3 regions of the Bradyrhizobium sp. CCBAU 11434 genome follow, and region 1 is predicted to be linked to each of the others. Evidence: predicted binding sites of a transcription regulator. Region 1 holds the regulator's gene; each other region holds the start of a gene.
The links. Region 1 encodes LexA, which represses DNA repair genes until DNA is damaged. Its sites were predicted from a motif close to TGTTCNNNNTGTGTTCNG; they were not measured.

Region 2: the regulator LexA is predicted to act here: its motif matches at 2,899-2,916, upstream of XI06_RS27030 (PA0069 family radical SAM protein).
Region 3: the regulator LexA is predicted to act here: its motif matches at 3,030-3,047, upstream of XI06_RS27445 (DUF3072 domain-containing protein).

Annotation. Positions count from the first base shown of each region.
Region 1 covers NZ_LBJX01000093.1:28,300-34,080, forward strand. Annotated here, with positions in the region: gene XI06_RS23975 (ComEC/Rec2 family competence protein) at 1-1,265, shown strand, start outside; gene XI06_RS23980 (hypothetical protein) at 1,276-1,710, opposite strand; gene XI06_RS23985 (hypothetical protein) at 1,902-2,108, opposite strand; gene lexA (transcriptional repressor LexA) at 2,267-2,968, opposite strand; gene XI06_RS23995 (molybdopterin molybdotransferase MoeA) at 3,145-4,356, opposite strand; gene XI06_RS24000 (hypothetical protein) at 4,535-4,750, opposite strand; gene XI06_RS24005 (HAD-IA family hydrolase) at 4,892-5,515, opposite strand; gene XI06_RS24010 (alpha-hydroxy acid oxidase) at 5,530-5,781, opposite strand, start outside.
Region 2 covers NZ_LBJX01000096.1:51,803-57,583, reverse strand. Annotated here, with positions in the region: gene XI06_RS27045 (glycosyltransferase family 39 protein) at 1-274, opposite strand, end outside; gene XI06_RS27040 (ribonuclease HII) at 374-1,147, opposite strand; gene XI06_RS27035 (VOC family protein) at 1,225-1,680, opposite strand; gene XI06_RS27030 (PA0069 family radical SAM protein) at 1,705-2,877, opposite strand; gene XI06_RS27025 (phosphoketolase family protein) at 3,088-5,475, shown strand; gene XI06_RS27020 (acetate/propionate family kinase) at 5,472-5,781, shown strand, end outside.
Region 3 covers NZ_LBJX01000096.1:133,932-139,712, reverse strand. Annotated here, with positions in the region: gene XI06_RS27480 (HWE histidine kinase domain-containing protein) at 1-1,249, shown strand, start outside; gene XI06_RS27475 (hypothetical protein) at 1,246-1,467, opposite strand; gene XI06_RS27470 (hypothetical protein) at 1,688-1,891, shown strand; gene XI06_RS27465 (hypothetical protein) at 1,987-2,217, shown strand; gene XI06_RS27460 (hypothetical protein) at 2,289-2,489, opposite strand; gene XI06_RS27455 (hypothetical protein) at 2,525-2,734, opposite strand; gene XI06_RS27450 (hypothetical protein) at 2,759-2,968, opposite strand; gene XI06_RS27445 (DUF3072 domain-containing protein) at 3,084-3,350, shown strand; gene XI06_RS27440 (DUF6496 domain-containing protein) at 3,427-3,693, shown strand; gene XI06_RS27435 (hypothetical protein) at 3,706-4,068, opposite strand; gene XI06_RS27430 (hypothetical protein) at 4,067-4,306, shown strand; gene XI06_RS27425 (Do family serine endopeptidase) at 4,327-5,781, opposite strand, start outside.

The sequences.
Region 1 (5,781 bases):
CCGCCGCTGCGCTGGCTGCGTCGGCGTTCTATCTGCTGCTCTCGGGCGCCGAAGTCGCGACACAAAGATCGTTCTTCATGACCGCGGTGGTGCTGATTGCTGTCATCGTCGATCGCCGCGCGATCACGTTCCGCACCCTGGCCGTGGCGGCGCTGATCGTGCTCGCAGTCGCGCCGGAAGCGCTGGTGCATCCAAGCTTTCAAATGTCGTTCGCCGCAACGCTCGGGCTCGTCGCGCTGGTGCAGGTCGGCATGCCGAGCCTGTTTGCCTCGCCCGATCATTCGGCGACCGCGCGCATCGCGCTGTGGGGCGGCCGCGAGATCGCGATGTTGTTCATGGCCTCGATGATCGCGGGGCTTGCGACGACGCCTTACGCCGCCTTCCATTTCCACCGTGTTACGCCTTACGGCGTGCTTGCCAATCTCGGCGCGATGCCGGTGGTCTCGGCGCTGGTGATGCCGGCAGGGCTATTGGGATTGCTCGCGGCTCCCTTCGGGCTGGACGGAGTGTTCTGGTGGTTGATGGGGATCGGCATCGACTGGATGATTTTGGTCACGCGCTGGGTCGCTGCGTTACCGGGCGCGGTCGGCCACGTCGCGGCCTTCGGCACGGCGCCGCTGATCGTTGCGAGCTTGGGCCTGGTCCTGATGGGTCTGCTGCGCACGCCGCTGCGATGGTCGGGAGCATTCGTGCTGGTGGCGGCGACCATCTGGGGTCTTTCCATCAGGCAACCCGACATTCTCATCGCCGGTGACGGTCAGAACGTCGCGGTGCGAGGCAGGGACGGGCAGCTGCATCTGATCAGGACGAAGAAGGACAATTTCCTGCTGAAGGAGTGGCTCGCGGCTGACGCTGATCCGCGCGATGCGGCGAGTGGCTCGCTCGGTGACGGCGTGTCGTGTGACGACGCCGGCTGCGTGACGCCGCTTGCTGACGGCCGCATGATCGCCCTGGCGCTGCGCATCGACGCGCTGGCCGATGATTGCAGCCGCGCGGCACTGGTGGTGACCGCAAGGCCCGCGCCGCCGGATTGTACCGCGATGGTGGTCGACCGGCCGCGTCTGGTGAGCCAGGGTGCGCTGGCGCTGACACCCCGCGGCGACGGTTTTGCGATTCAGTCGGTGAGGGCGAGGGGCGCAAACCGCCCCTGGTCGCCGGCGGCGGCCGGCGATGGCGATTTCGAACTGACCCTCGTGCCGCGGTCGGCAGCTCCGCGCTTCAAGGACGCAACACCGTCGGAGGCCGACCTTCAGGCCGAGGATTAGAACCGATGGTTCAACCGATCGGCAGGCGCGGAGGCGTCGGACTGATATCGGAAATCACTTGCGGCTTATGCTCGCGCTCACCGAACGGCTGGGTCACCGGCAGCTGCAGCACGGTTGCGCGCTGGCCTTCGACGAGTTGGGTCACCAGCACATATTTGCCATCGGGAAATTCGATCGCGTCGTGATGACGATCGGGAATGTGCGGATCGACCTTGCCGAACTTGCCGACGCGCGAATTGATGGTGCGCGTCCAGATCCACCTGTTGTCGTAACGGACGTTGTCGGCGAAGGCGAGCTCCGTTCCCGGCAGCAGGCAGACCGCGACCGACATGTCGGCTTCGGAGGCGAAGCCGCGCGTCGAGGTGCCGCGGAAGGTTGTCGTGACAATCGTCTCGCCGACTTCTGCGGGACGCGTCGCGACGGCATGCAGGCTATAGTCACACATCGGGTGCTCCTCATCAGCGATAGAGCACCGCGCCTCTTCTGAGGCGCAGGCCTCTATCAGAGTGGAAGCTTGCAATCATATGCGATGTTGGGGGCAAATCTGCGGCTCAGATCCGCGGCTTGCAATCACAATATCTTTCCCGCGCCGATGAGGAACAAAGCCTGCTCCTGTGCATTCGGGAGACTTCGCTCTCAGCGTCCTGATGGTGCCGACCAGCCCGAATACGGCCAGGCCGACTGCGCCTGCTGCTTGACGGCGTTGCGGGCATTGCGGAATTGCTCACTCGTCGTGGCCTGTGGCGCCTTGCGAACGCGATGCTGCGGCTGCGCAGCGATGGCCTGCGACCCTGATGCCGCGATCAGCGCCATCGCGACGGTGCTCAGAATGATTTTGCGCATGGCGGTCTCCTCGGTCTTCGTTGTGGCGTGCCGGGGATGTAGCGCCGAAGAGGGGGCCGGATAATCTGTGCAGAACCTGAAGGACTATCCAGCCGGAGCGGACAATCGTCCGCTCCAATCTTAAGGGCGTGCTCGCCAGGTGCGAGCGCGGGACGAGTTCAGTATTTCCGGTACAGCCCGATCAGCTTGCCCTGGATCTTGACCCGGTTGGGCGGCAGGATCCGGACCTCGTAAGCGGCGTTTGCCGGCTCGAGCGCGATTGAAGCGCCACGGCGGCGGAAGCGCTTGAGCGTCGCTTCCTCGTCGTCGATCAGGGCCACCACGATATCGCCGGTGTCGCAGCTCTCGTTGCGCTGGATCAGCGCCATGTCGCCATCGAGAATGCCGGCGTCGACCATGGAATCACCGCGCACTTCGAGCGCGTAGTGCTCGCCCGCGCCGAGCATGTCGGGCGGGACACTGATGGTGTGGCTGCGCGTCTGCAAGGCCTCTATCGGCGTACCGGCCGCGATCCGGCCCATTACAGGAACCGCGACAGGACGCTCGCCCTCGTCGGCGGGCGGGCTCGAGGTCGTGCGCACCTTGCCGAGATTGCCCTCGATGACGCTCGGCGTGAAGCCGCGGCGGCTTCCGGCGGCCGCCTGGAGCTCAGGCAGCTTGATCACCTCGATTGCGCGGGCGCGGTTGGGCAGGCGGCGGATGAAGCCGCGCTCCTCGAGCGCGGTGATCAGGCGATGGATGCCCGACTTCGAGCGCAGATCGAGCGCATCCTTCATCTCGTCGAAGGAGGGCGGCACGCCGCTCTCCTTCAATCGCTCGCTGATGAACCGCAGGAGCTCGTATTGTTTGCGCGTTAACATCTCGACCAAAATCCCCCTGACGATGTCGTTCGATTCCGAGACGCTGAATTCAGCAATAAGCCGCCACACGCTCGAAACAAATCATGAACGGACACTATATGTTCGATACATGTTCCGCAACTGCTTAATTTACCGTGAACGCGGCAAAGCTCGCGGAACGGTTGCGAACGACGCGCTCACGCGGGCAGTCGCAACACCTCGCAAGGCGTGCCGGCTTCGGCCTTCGGCGCGAACGGGGCGCGCACGAGAAGTGCCTGTGCCGCAGCGAGATTCGCAAGCAGTGAGGAATCCTGGTGATTGACGGGAAGAGCGACGAGCGTGCCGTCATCCCGCGTCTCCAGACGCGCACGCAAATAATCCTCGCGCTGGTCATTGGCGCTGACGTCGCGGCCGAGCACGGCGCGTTCGCGGCGATGATGAATCACTGAACGGCCCGACATCGCGCGAATCAGCGGCACCAGGAACAGGAAGCCGCAGACATAGGATGACACGGGATTGCCGGGCAGGCCGATCACGCGCATCGGCCCGAGCTGCCCGTTCATCATCGGCTTGCCCGGCCGCATCGCGATCTTCCAGAACGCCATCGAGATACCTTCGTTCGTCAGCGCCTGCTGCACCAGATCGTGGTCGCCGACAGACGCTCCGCCGGTCGTGATCAGGATGTCGGCACCGGATTCGCGCGCGCGGCGGATGCCCGATGTGGTGGCGGCAAGCGTGTCGGCGGCAACGCCGAGATCGATGGTGTCGGCCCCCTCGCTGCGGGCGAGGGCGTGCAGGGCGTAGCCGTTGGAATAGACGATCTGGCCGTGGCCGGGCGTCGAGCCCGGCATCACCAGCTCGTCGCCGGTCGCGAGAATCGCGACCTTCGGACGGCGGCGGACGGCAAGCTGCGGGTGGTTCATGCCGGCGGCGAGCGCAAGGTCGCGCTCGGTCAGGCGCGTACCCTTGTGCAGGAGCACCTCACCCTCGCGGAAGTCGATCCCGGCGGGGCGGATGTGCCGCCCGGTGACGGCGGCTTCCTTGATCGTGATGCGCTTGCCGTCCGCGATGGTGTCCTCCTGGATCACGACCGCATCCGCGCCGGCGGGAACGACGCCGCCGGTGAAGATCCGTACGGCATCGCCAGCGCCGACTGTTCCAGCAAACGGGCGGCCGGCTGCGACCTCGCCGATGACCGTGAGCTGTGCATCAACCTTCGCCGCATCGGCCGCGCGGACGGCATAGCCATCCATCGCCGACATGGCCTCGGGCGGCTGCGTCCGCCGCGCGGCAACGTCGCGCGCGAGCACGCGATGGAACGCCTGATCCAGTGCGATCATTTCCTCTGCCAAAGGCTCTGCACCGGCGAGCACGGCGGCAAGCGCATCGGAAACCGGCATCAGGGCCACGGCGTACTCCCGCAACAAGATCGAAGGACTCGGTCGGCGAGGTTTTAGCCGAGCGGAGAGGCCGAGGCAAAAGGGGGTATATTGCCGCGAAGCTTACGCTTCGGGCCGGGCTGGTGTCCGCGACGTGATCCGGAAGGCGCGGCAGACCGACACGAGGACAGGCAGCCTGCGCGCAGCGTTACGACCGCGTAATGGGATTTGCCCTTGCCGCGTTTCCGTCTTCAGCGACGTCGGGAGCCTTGGGGCCTTGATCCTTGTCGGGCATAGGATCGGCTTGGGCCTTCAAGTCGGCCGCCTTGCTCATCAGCTTGGCGGAAAGCTCGGAATCCGAGGTAGTCTTGGCGAATTTGACCAGCAGGGAGGCCTGCTTGGTGAGGTAGGTTTTGCCCAACACGATGATATTTCCGTCCGTAGAATTCCCAACGGACTCATGAGTCCGGAAGCGGGCATTCGTTCCCGGAACTCTGTACAAAATTGCACAAAGGGCTTTGGTTCCTCGCTTCCGGTCGAAATTGTTCCGGAATTTGCCGCCGGATCAGATCCCCAGCGCCTTCAGCGCAAGGCCGACGTCGTGGGGTGAGGTCACATGGACCGCGGTCAGGCCGCGGGCGCGCGCGCCTTCGATGTTCTCGGCAAGGTCATCGAAGAACACGATCCGGCTGGCCGGCACGCCCATCGCGGCGACGACATGGTCGAACGCTTCCGCATCCGGTTTGCGCAGGCCGATGCTGGACGAAAGGTACAGCTCGCGGAAATGGCGGAGCACGTCGGCATATTCCTTCGAGAAATAGTCCACGTGTGGCCGGTTGGTGTTGGAGAAGGCGTAGACCGGCATCTGCTTTGCCGCGCGCGGGAGCAGGTCCGCGATACCGGGCATCTCGCCGGCGAAAATCGCGTTCCACCCCTCGAGGAACTGGGCATCCGAAATGGAGATTCCGAGCGATGAGCGCAGCGAGGCGAAATAGTCCTCGTCGCTGATCCTGCCGACCTCGTGCAGGCGGTAGGCCTCGTCGCGCACATAGCGCCCGACGATGGCTTCGGGCTTGCAGCCGGCATGTCCCGCCCAGCAGGCGATCGCCTTGGAGAAATCGATGTCGAGCACGACGCGCCCGAGATCGAACAGAAGCGCATCCGCGCTGCCGGGACAGAGCGAGGTCATTGCAGCCTTTCGGGTCAGTATCGATAGGGTTCGTGGTCGAACAGCGGGAACGCGCTGAACACGCTCGGCGCGTTGGTTGCGGTGGCCGGGTGCAGGCAGGATTTGTTGACCTCGGCGAAGGAGGTGGCACCTAACAGACCGAGGCAGCGCAGCACCTCGTCCTCCAGCAGTTCCAGCATCCGCGTCACGCCGGCCTCGCCGGCTGCCGCCAGCGCCCAGCATTGCAGCCGGCCGATGCCGACGAGGTCGGCGCCCGCCGCGATCGC
Region 2 (5,781 bases), on a different contig from region 1:
CGCAGAGCTCGGCAAGGACGTAGACGCCGAACACATGGCCGCCTGCCACGCGATAGGCAATGTCCGCGAGCCAGATCGACAGCGGCGGGCCGAGATCAGTGCCGACCCGATATTCGCGGCCATAGGCCAGCAGGGTCGCCAGGCTGCCGGGCGGACTGCGATAGAACAGCAGCGCCACCAGCAGCCACATCGCGGCCTGCAGCAGCACGGCAATCCAGACGATCAACCGCGGCCGGGCGCGAATGAGCTCGATGACCAGGGAGGTAAACCGCATGCAACGCCCGAAAGATGCAGCCAACCCGTCCAGCCGGCCCTATTCGCTCACACCCGTTTTGATAAAGGGCGCCACGCGCCGTGGCAACGGCGGTCTGCTCTAGAGGCCCGCTGAAGCCTCGATTTCAACTGAGGTCTCGACCTCGGTGACGGAGAACAGATCCTGCACCGGCTCGACGGTCCAGGGCATGTGCTTGGCACGGGCAGCGGCGACCGGGGCGAAGAAGCTGCGGTGGTGGACGGTCGGGCCGAGGCGATCGAGCGCGTCGAGATGCTCGGGCACGCCATAGCCCTTGTGCTGCTCGAAGCCGTAGCCGGGGCAATCCTGCGCCAGCGCGCACATCAGCCGGTCGCGCGTCACCTTGGCGACGATGGAGGCGGCCGCGATCGAGAGCACGATGCCGTCGCCGCCGATCACGGCCTCGCAGTCGCAAGACGTATCGAGCCGGTCGCGGCCGTCGACGAAGACGTGCCTGGGCGCCTCGGGCAGCGCGACCACCGCGCGCTTCAGCGCCCAGAGCGAGGCCCGCAAAATGTTGTCGCGGTCGATCCGCGCGGGCGAGGCGACGGCGACCGAGACTTGCGCGGTGGCGCAGATCTTCTCGAACAGTTTTTCGCGCTCTTCGCCGGTCAACCGCTTGGAATCGTCGATGCCGCGCGGGATGCGGTCGGGGTCGAGAATCACGGCGGCGGCCACCACGGGGCCGGCGAGCGGCCCGCGGCCGGCCTCGTCGCAGCCCGCGACCGGCCAGATGCCGCGCTTGATCAGCGCGCGCTCGCGGCGGAAGCTCGCCTTGGCAGGCGCAGCCTTCTTCTCAGCGGCCTTCTCTGGCGCATCTTTGGCCGGCTTCTTGGCGGACTTGTCCCGAATCATGGCCGGGATCGTGCGCAAGCCGGCTCGCCCGCGCAACCGGGAACCCCGCGCAATTCCCGTTATTCAGACGGACCGCTCTACTCCGCCAGATGCACCCGCCGGTCGTCGCCGACCTCGATGCCGGGCGCGACAACGACCTCCCAGGGATGGCCGTCGGGGTCGGCGAAATAGCCGGAATAGCCGCCGTAATCGGTCTCATGTGCGGCCTTCAGCAGCGTGGCGCCCTTACAAAGCGCAAACGCCAGCACGGTATCGACCTCCTCCCGCGAAGCGCAGTTCCAGGCAAGCGTGACACCGCGGAAGGTTGTCGGCCTCGGCTGGTCCGGCAGCCTGGTGTCGTCAGCGAGCTGATCCCAGGGAAACAGGCCAAGCACGGGACCACCGGTATCGAAGAACGCAACGGCTTCACCCGTAACCTTGAGCCGGCGCGAAAAGCCGAGCGCATCGTAGAAGGCGATGCTGGCGCGGATGTCGCGCACACCAAGCGTGATCACCGTGAGCCGCGGTATCGGGGCCGGCAGATCCTTACTCATCACATACCTCGTTCGCTCCGCGCCTCAGAACAGGCTGAGCTGCTCGCCGTTCGGCTTCGGCTTGGCAAAATGATCCGTCGTCAGCTTCGAGCGGCGCTTGTTCAGCCCAAGCCGGTCGCAGGCGATCTCGAAGCGACGGCCGATGGTCCAGGCCATGGGACCGGTTCCTTTCATACGTTCGCCCCATTTCGAATCGTAGTCGCGCCCCCCGCGCATGTCGCGGATCAGGGTGAAGACGTGGCGATACCGGTCCGGATAATTTGCCATCAGCCATTCGCGAAAGAGATCGCGCACCTCCAGCGGCAACCGCAGCAGGACATAGGAGGCTTCCTTGACGCCGGCATGGGCGGCGGCATCGAGGATGCGCTCGATCTCGGAATCGTTCAGCGCGGGGATCACGGGCGCCACCATCACGGTGGTGGGGATGCCGGCGTCAGAGAGCTGCTTCAGCGCCTCCAGCCGTTTTGGCGGCGTCGAGGCCCGCGGCTCCATGGTGCGCGCGAGTTTTGGGTCGAGCGAGGTCACTGATATCGCGACCTTGGCAAGGTTGCGCTTGGCCATGCGCTGGAGAATGTCGATGTCGCGCACGACCAGCGCCGACTTGGTGACGATGCCGACGGGATGGCCGGTGCGCTCCAGCACCTCGAGAATGCCGCGCATGATTTTGCGCTCGCGCTCGATCGGCTGATAGGGATCGGTGTTGGTGCCGATCGCAATCATCCGCGGCTCGTAGCCTGAGGCCGCGAGCTCCTTCTCGAGCAGAACAGGCGCCTCGGGCTTTGCGAACAGCTTTGACTCGAAGTCGAGCCCCGGCGACAGGCCGAGATACGCGTGGGTCGGCCGCGCGAAGCAGTAGACGCAACCATGCTCGCAGCCGCGATAGGGATTGATCGAGCGGTCGAAGCCGATGTCGGGAGAGTCGTTGCGGGTGATCACCTTGCGTGAGGTGTCCACCCCGACCGTCGTCTTGAACGGCGGCAGGTCTTCCAGGCTCTGCCAGCCATCGTCGAAGGCGACGCGCGCCTCGGCTTCAAAGCGGCCGCTGGCGTTGGACTGGGCACCCCGCCCTCGCCTGCGCTGGCGGTCGATGGCGACAGCCAGTTCAGGAAAGTCGGCAGGAATATCTGAGAGCGCACCCGCCGGCTCGGAGGGCGCCGTGACCGGCGGGTGCTTGAGAGCAGAAGAGGCTGGACTCATGCAATCAAGATAACACGCCGAAGGAACAAATCAAGAACAAGAATCGAAAACGCGAAAACAACCCCATGCACAGTAGCGCTGCCCAAACTTCGCGCGCGGCCCTTTGACCTCACGCAACACCGCGTGAGCCCGCTTCCGTTTGATGCCGCGGAAGGATCGATCTCGCCGGAACCCGGTTGGTGACGATCCCGGGTGAAGGTCAGCAGGATTATGACAAATCAACAACAATCGGCCGCTGCAAGCAGCGACCTCGATCTCCTCGATCGTTACTGGCGCGCTGCGAACTATCTCTCCGTCGGGCAAATCTACTTGCTCGACAACCCGCTGTTGCGCGAGCCCTTGCGGCCCGAGCACATCAAGCCGCGTCTGCTCGGCCATTGGGGCACGACGCCGGGACTGAATTTCATCTACGCCCACCTCAACCGCGTCATCCGCGCGCTGGACCTGAGCGTGCTGTATGTCTGCGGTCCCGGCCATGGCGGTCCGGGCATGGTCGCCAACACTTATCTCGAAGGCAGCTACAGCGAGATCTATCCAAACATCCCCCGCGATGCGGACGGATTGCGAAGACTTTTCAGGCAGTTCTCTTTCCCGGGCGGCATCCCGAGCCACGCGGCGCCGGAAACGCCGGGCTCGATCCACGAAGGCGGCGAGCTCGGCTACGCGCTGGTGCACGCCTACGGCGCGGCCTTCGATAATCCTGACCTCATTGTCGCCTGCGTCGTCGGCGACGGCGAGGCGGAGACGGGCCCGCTGGCAGCGTCCTGGCACTCCAACAAGTTCCTCAATCCCACGCATGACGGCGCGGTGCTGCCGATCCTGCATCTCAACGGCTACAAGATTGCCAACCCGACCGTGCTCGGGCGGATGCCTGATAGCGAGATCCGCGATCTGTTCCGCGGGTTCGGCCATGAGCCGCTGTTCGTCGAAGGCGACGATCCAAAATTTATGCACCGGACGATGGCCGATGCGCTCGACGTCGCGATTGCCAGCATCCACTCCATCCAGCAGCACGCCCGCGACGGACGCAAGACGATCGAGCGGCCGCGCTGGCCGATGATCGTGTTGCGCAGCCCGAAGGGGTGGACCGGCCCGAAGGAGGTCGACGGCAAGAAGGTCGAAGGCTTTTGGCGCGCACATCAGGTGCCCGTTGCGAACTGCCGCGAGAACCCGGCGCACTTAGAGATTCTCGAGGACTGGATGCGCAGCTACGAGCCGGACAAGCTGTTCGACAGGAACGGTGCGCTCATTCCCGAGCTTCAGGCGCTCGCGCCGCAAGGCGAAAGACGGATGGGCGCCAACCCGCATGCCAATGGCGGGCTGCTGAAGAAGGAGTTGAAGCTGCCCGACTTCCGCGGTTTTGCCGTCGAGGTGCCCAAGCCCGGCGGCGTGACTGGAGAAGCCACGCGCGAGCTCGGCAAATTCCTGCGCGATGTCATCCGCCTCAACGCCGTGGAGCGCAATTTCCGCATCATGGGTCCTGACGAGACCGCGTCAAACCGGCTCGATGCCGTGTTCGATGCGACCGAACGCGTCTGGATGGAGCCGATCGAATCTTACGACGTGCATCTCGCACAGGACGGCCGCGTGATGGAGGTCTTGAGCGAGCATCTCTGCCAAGGCTGGCTGGAGGGCTATCTGCTCACCGGACGGCATGGCTTCTTCTCCTGCTACGAGGCCTTCATCCACATCGTGGATTCCATGTTCAATCAGCACGCCAAATGGCTGAAGGTGACGCGGCACCTGCCTTGGCGACGGCCGATCGCCTCGCTCAACTATCTCCTGACCTCGCATGTGTGGCGGCAGGACCATAACGGCTTCAGCCATCAGGACCCCGGCTTCGTCGATCTCGTCGCCAACAAGAAGGCCGACATCGTCCGCATCTATTTTCCGCCCGATGCCAACACGCTGCTGTGGATCGCCGATCACTGCCTGCGCACCTATAACCGCATCAACGTCATCGTCGCCGGCAAGCAGCCGGCGCCGCAATGGCTATCGATGCAGGAGGCGGCGACGCATTGCGATGCCGGCATCGGCATCTGGGCCTGGGCCGGAAATGAGGACGCCGGCGGCGAGCCCGACGTGGTGATGGCCTGCGCTGGCGACGTCCCGACGCTGGAGACGCTCGCAGCCGTTGATCTTCTCCGCAAGGCGCTGCCGGACCTGAAGATACGCGTCGTCAACGTCGTCGATCTCATGACGCTGCAACCGAAGGAGCAGCATCCGCACGGCCTGTCCGATCGCGACTTCGACAGCCTGTTCACGACAGACAAGCCCGTGATCTTCGCCTATCACGGCTATCCCTATCTCATCCACCGCCTCACCTATAACCGCACCAACCATGCCGGCCTGCATGTGCGCGGCTTTGCCGAGGAAGGTACCACGACGACGCCGTTCGACATGGTCGTGCTCAACGAGCTCGATCGCTACCATCTCGCGATCGAGGCGATCGAACGCGTGCCGGGTCTTGCAACTAAAGCCGCGCAGGTGAAGCAGCGGTTCCGCGACGCGCTGATCGAGCATTCGCGCTACGTGCGTGAGCACGGCGAGGACATGCCCGTGATCCGCGACTGGGTCTGGCCGGGCAAGGCGGCATGACAGCGTCGGTTCTCGTCCTCAACGCAGGCTCGTCGAGCATCAAGTTCGGTCTGTTCGATATTTCGGCGGGCGAGCCCGCCCTGCTCTGCAAGGGTCTGCTCGACGAGCACGAGGCGAAGCCGCGGCTGGTGGCGAGGAGCCCGTCGGGCGACACTCTGTTCGAGACGCAGCGGGAGGCATCCGATGCGGACGGCGGCCATCTGTTCGCCGAGGTGCTCGCTTTCGTCGAGGACCGTTTCGGTGATCACCGCCTGCGGGCCGTCGGTCACCGCATCGTTCATGGTGGTCCCGAATATTCACGCCCGG
Region 3 (5,781 bases), on a different contig from region 1:
GATCTTCATTTCGGCCATCCAGGTCAGCGACATCGACCGCCTGCGCGGCTACGAGATGGGCGCGGTCGACTACGTGCCCGTACCTGTCATACCGGAAGTGCTGCGCGCCAAGGTCAAGGTGTTTGCCGAGCTCTATCGCAAGACGCGCGAGCTCGAGCGGCTGAACCAGGATCTCGAGGATCGCGTCCGCGCCCGCACGGCCGAGTTGGAGAATTCCACCGCCAAGCTGCGCGAGAGCGAGGAGCGACGCACCATGGCGATCGCCGCGGGCAAGATGGGCTCGTGGGACTGGGATTGGGTCAATGGCGACTGGATGTGGGACGAAGGCCAGTATCGCATTTTCGGCGTGACGCCAGAAACGTTCAGTGTCACATCGGCGAACGTCCAGGCGCTGCTGCATCCCGATGATGCCGACCAGTTCAGCAAGGTCATTGCCGCGTTCAACACCGGCTCGCATGCCTATGAAGGTGAATTTCGCATCTATCGTCCCGATGGCGAAGTGCGCTGGTGCGTCGGCACGGCTGCGGCAACGGTGGATGAGAATGGTCGCGTGGTGCGGGTGAGCGGCGTCACCGTCGATATCACCGAGCGCAAACGCGCCGAGGAACGGCAGAACCTCCTGGCGCGCGAGGTGGATCATCGCGCCAAGAACGCGCTGGCGCTGGCGCAATCGATCGTGCGCCTCACCCGCGCCGACGAGGTCAAGGCCTACGTCAATGCCGTCGAGGGGCGCATCAACGCGCTCGCGCGCGTGCACACCATCCTCTCATTGTCGAGCTGGCAGGGCGCCGAGCTCTCCAAGCTGATCGAGGAAGAACTGGCGCCCTACTCGCTCGGCGGACAGATCAAGCTTGCGGGTCCCGAAGTGCAATTGCTGCCGGCCACGGCGCAGACGCTTGCCCTGGCTCTGCACGAGCTCTTCACCAATTCGGCCAAGTATGGCGCGCTCTCGACGCGGTCGGGACGGCTCGCGATCGGCTGGCAGGCCGAGAACGATCTCCTCACCTTGACGTGGGACGAGACCGGCGGGCCGACGGTCAGGACACCGAAATCGCGCGGCTTCGGGACAAGAAGCCTGCTCGCCAGCGTCGAATCCCAGCTTGGCGGACAGGCTCAATTCGATTGGCGTTCAGAGGGCCTGATGTGCCGTCTCGAAGTCCCCTTGACGCGGACGAGCGCAGCGACATCGGCGGCGCAGGACAAGTTCGAGACCAGCAATTCTCCCGAGCTTCAGCGCGCGTTGGGTTAACGCGACGCGGCAACTTTCAATCGCGACACCGCCCTCAATTCATCGGCGACGCGCCCTTCGAGCCAGGCTTCCGTTTGCGCGAGATCGCGCAGCGCCCTCGCGTAGCGGCGGGCCGCGCTGCGGTCTGCGCCACGCGGCAGCTTGCGCGCCTTGCGCAATATGTCGGCGGCCGCGTTACGGTAGGCCAGCGATCGGTAGAGAAAGACCACCTTACCCATAGTGAATGTTCCCGTGTTGATGGCTTACATCCTCGCAAGGCCGGCATGAACGTCGGATGAAGCGGATGATGACAAATCCTTTAGTCGGAATGGAACCCGCAATCACGGCACGCGTTTTGATGCCAGATCGATCGGCTGTTCCATGCCCGCAAAAAAGTCGCCAAACAGGTCGCCAAACAGTTCGTCAAGTCTGATCTCTCCCACCGGCGTGATCAAGCTGATGACCCATGCGATGATGGGCGCGGCCCTCGGCCTGGTGTTCACGCTCGCACTCATTCTGGCCAATCCCGCGGTTGTAGAATTGCTGAACCATGGCGGCCGTGCGGCGGGCTATGTGTTTGTCGCAACGATGGTGACGACTTTTGCCATCGGTGCCTCGTTGACGGGCGTCGTGTTCATCCTCAACGAGGACAAGGACTCCTAAAGCGAGCGTGAAACTCGCGCGGCGATTTTATTCGGAACTCCTGCGGCAAATGGAGGTTGGCTCCTGCGTCAATTCAACTCAGGGAGTTCCCTTACATGAAGACGATCAAGCTCGCTCTCGCCGTGATGTTGGCAACCGGTCTCGCCGCCGCGCCGTTCGCTGCACAGGCCAAGTCGCATAAGAAGCATCACTCGTCCATGTCGCAGACGACGGGCGCCAACATGAAGTCCAAGGGCAGCGAACCGACCCCACAAGGCGGCACCAACCCGGGTACCGACCAGAGCGGCATGACGAACAACAAGAGCGCTCCGAGCAACACCAAGTAAGGTTGCAAGCGAGTTCCGGCGTTCAGGCCCCGCGAGAGCGGGGCCCTTTGCTTGAGCGCTTGAGCATTTTGTCAGGGCCACATGGTCGGCGCGCGGATCAGCGCACCACGACCGGCCTGCTTCAATTCGTCGACCGAGCTGCGCCCCGAACGGACGACGTCGCGCAGTCTCGCGGCAATTCGCTCGCGCGTCGCCGTATCCCACGCGGGTATGTCCGCACAGACTTCATCGAGCACCGCCTGCAGCAGGGCGGTCATTTCGGCATCCGGCATGGACAGGCTCCGGCATGTCGCGTTGCGCGACCGCTTTAGCTGCGTCGGATGTCAGGGATGTTAAGGGGGTGGACTGTAGAGCTCGCCTTCATGAGATGATCAAGCTGCGCCCGCTTGCGCGTGATCAGGAGCTGGGCGGTGGCGTCGTCGAGGCCTTCCCGCTGCAATTGCCTGATAGCGGAGCCCAATTCGAGGATCTCAGCGCGCAGTCTCAGAATCCGGTAGGTGTCCGGGTCTTCCTCCACGGCCAGCCTCCCTCCACGAACGCCTCAGCGGCGTACCGGCCTGCTCTCGTTCTTCAGCGGACGGAGACGCACCCGGTTGCGGATGTCAGGCAACACCTCGCCGCCGCCCGCCGCCTTCCATTCGCTGACAAGCAGGTTGATTTTCCGGCGCAGGTCGATCTGCGCCTGGGCTCGTTCGGTGCAATCGCGGTCGCGATTGACAAGATCGCGCACGGACGCTTCGACATCGGCCATCTCCAGCCTCAAGACGCTGATTTTACGTCGAATTTCATTAATTCTGTTGTCCATGGCTTGTTAGAACAAAATAAGAACATATAGTCAAGCCAGGAATTCAGGATGGAGAGGTGACATGCAGGTTCAGGGTAAATACGACGCCAAGGCTTTTCTGGACGCCAAGACTTTTCCCGACGCCAAGGCTTTTGCGAACGCCAAGGCTTTTCCGGACGCCAAGGCTTTTCTGATGGAGCAGATGACCCGGGCGCAGGGTCTGCGGCTGAAGCGGCTGAGCGAAGAGGCCTACCAGCCCGCGCAATACGATCGCGATCTGTCCTTCGCCGAAGCCGCACGCCGCATCCAAATCCTGGAAGCGGAGATCGAGCTCGCGAACTCTTTCTGAGGAGTTCTGTCGCTGAGCGTTTTAGGAACATTGGGTCAGCACTTCTGTTCTCGTCCAGAGCCATGGGAGAGAGCTGATGGCACGGAAGGCAAAGAAGCGCCGCTATTCACGTAGCTCCGGCAGCGATGTCGAGAGCGAGATGCGGCGTTACAAGAAGGGCACCGCAAAGAGCGGTCGCGGCGGACGCGGCGGTCGCGTGAAGAGCCGCAAACAGGCGATTGCGATCGGCCTGTCGAAGGCGCGCAAGAAGGGCAAGAAGGTGCCGAAGAAGGCGTCGAAGCGAAAGACGTCCAAGAAGAAGACGAGCAAGAAGAGCTCGAAGCGCAAATCTTCCAGGCGGTGACGCCGGCCGCCGTCAGATCATGCTGCCGGGCATGAAGCAGCGAATCGAAACGCCGAACACCGTCTTGACCGGCCAGACCATGGTGCGGCCGGCCCGGTTCGGCTCGGTGATCACGGCTTCGTCGGGGACTTCGACCCAAACTCCATCGAGCCGCACCCGGTAATGGCCATTATACGAATCCCAATCGGGATCGGCGACGGCAACGCCGTCGGCATCCGAGCAGCACGGACCAATATGGCTGCGCAAACTGTCGAACCAGGGTTTGAGCGGCGAGTCGGTGAAGCGACCGTCGTCGCGCCCCAGGGCGCTTCCGGTCGACAGCACGAAGGGCGCGACAAGCAGCGCAAGCTTCAGCGAGAGCTTCAATCGATCCATGTCGGCACCGATCAAATGCGAACCACCGGCCGGTTCCACAAATCAGCCGGACGTCCGAAGTTCCACTCGCCTCTGCGGCGTCATTGCCGCCGAAGCACAACATTTCGAAGTCTGCCGGGCGAACGCGGCTTTTTCGGACGAACCCGTCACCATTGCTGCCGTTAACGAGAATGTTATCGATGGGCTGTGGGTATCTCGGGAGGCGCACGAAAAAGGCGGCCCGGAGGCCGCCTTCTGAATTTGCCGTCAAGCTAGAGATCAGGCGAGCGGCACCGCGACGAACCGGGTCGCCTCGGCGTTCTTCACCTGCAACAGCACGCTGTTCTTGCCGGACGATTTGGCCTGCGCCAGCTCGGAGCGGACCTCGCCGACATTGGCGACGGGCTTGCCGCCGACATTGAGGATGACGTCGCCGGTCTGGATGCCACGCTGCGCCGCCGGTCCCTGCGGATCGACTTCGGTGACCACGACGCCGTTCTGTCCGGCCCCCTGTACTTCGCCGGCCGGCGCCAGGGTGAGGCCGAGACGCGGCGTACCGGGGGTCTGCTGCGTCTTGCCGTCGCCGGCGTTGGCCTGCCGCTCGTTCGGCAGCTCGCCAAGGGCGAGCGTCACCGTCTTGCTGTCGCCCTTGTGGACGACGTCGAGCTTCACCGAGGTGCCCGGCGCCAGGGTGGCGATGGTGCGGGCCAGATCGCGGGAGTCCTTGATCGCGGTGCCATTGACCGCAGTGATGACGTCGCCCGCCTCAATGCCAGCCTTCGCTGCCGGGCTGCCATCCTGCGGATTGTCGACGATCGCGCCGCGTGCCGCCTTCAGGCCGAGGCTGTCGGCGATCTCCGCGGTCACCGGCTGCACCTGCACACCAAGCCAGCCGCGGGTGACGGCGCCCTTGTCCTTGAGCTGCGCGACGACGAGCTTTGCGGTCGAGGCGGGAATGTCGAAGCCGATACCGACCGATCCGCCCGAGGGCGAGTAGATCGCCGTGTTCACGCCAATGACGTTGCCGTTCATGTCGAAGGCCGGACCGCCGGAATTGCCCTTGTTGATCGGCGCATCGATCTGGATGAAGTCGTCATAGGGGCCGTTGCCGATGTCGCGGCCGCTGGCCGAGACAATGCCGGCCGTCACGGTGCCGCCGAGGCCGAACGGATTGCCGACCGCGACCACCCAGTCGCCGATCCGCGGCTTCTGGTCGGAGAATTTCACGAACGGAAAGTCCTTCTTGCCGTCGACCTTGATCAGCGCGAGATCGGTCTTCGGATCGGTGCCGACCACCTTCGCGGTGAAGATCGTGCCGTCGTCCATCGTCACCTGCACGGACTCGGCGTGGTCGACGACATGATTGTTGGTCACGGCATAGCCGTCGGCCGAGATGAAGAAGCCTGAGCCCTCGCCCGTGATCATCTGGTGCCGCTGGCGCGGCATGCCGTTCATGCCACCCGGACCGCGGAAGCCGAACTGCCGCGAGAACTGGTCGAATGGGGAATCTTCGTCCTGATCCATCCGGTTCTGTTGCAGCATGGCGCTCTTGTCGTTGTCCTGGTCGATTTTCACCCGCACCGAAATGACGGCCGGCTTGACCTTGCTGACAAGGTCGCCGAAGCCCGGCGGTGTTGCGGCGCCTTCAGCGGCCTGCGCGGGCGAAATCAGGGAGGACACGCCGAACGGCGTTGAGGCGGGGGAAGCCGCCAGCACGGCCACGCCCAGTGCGGC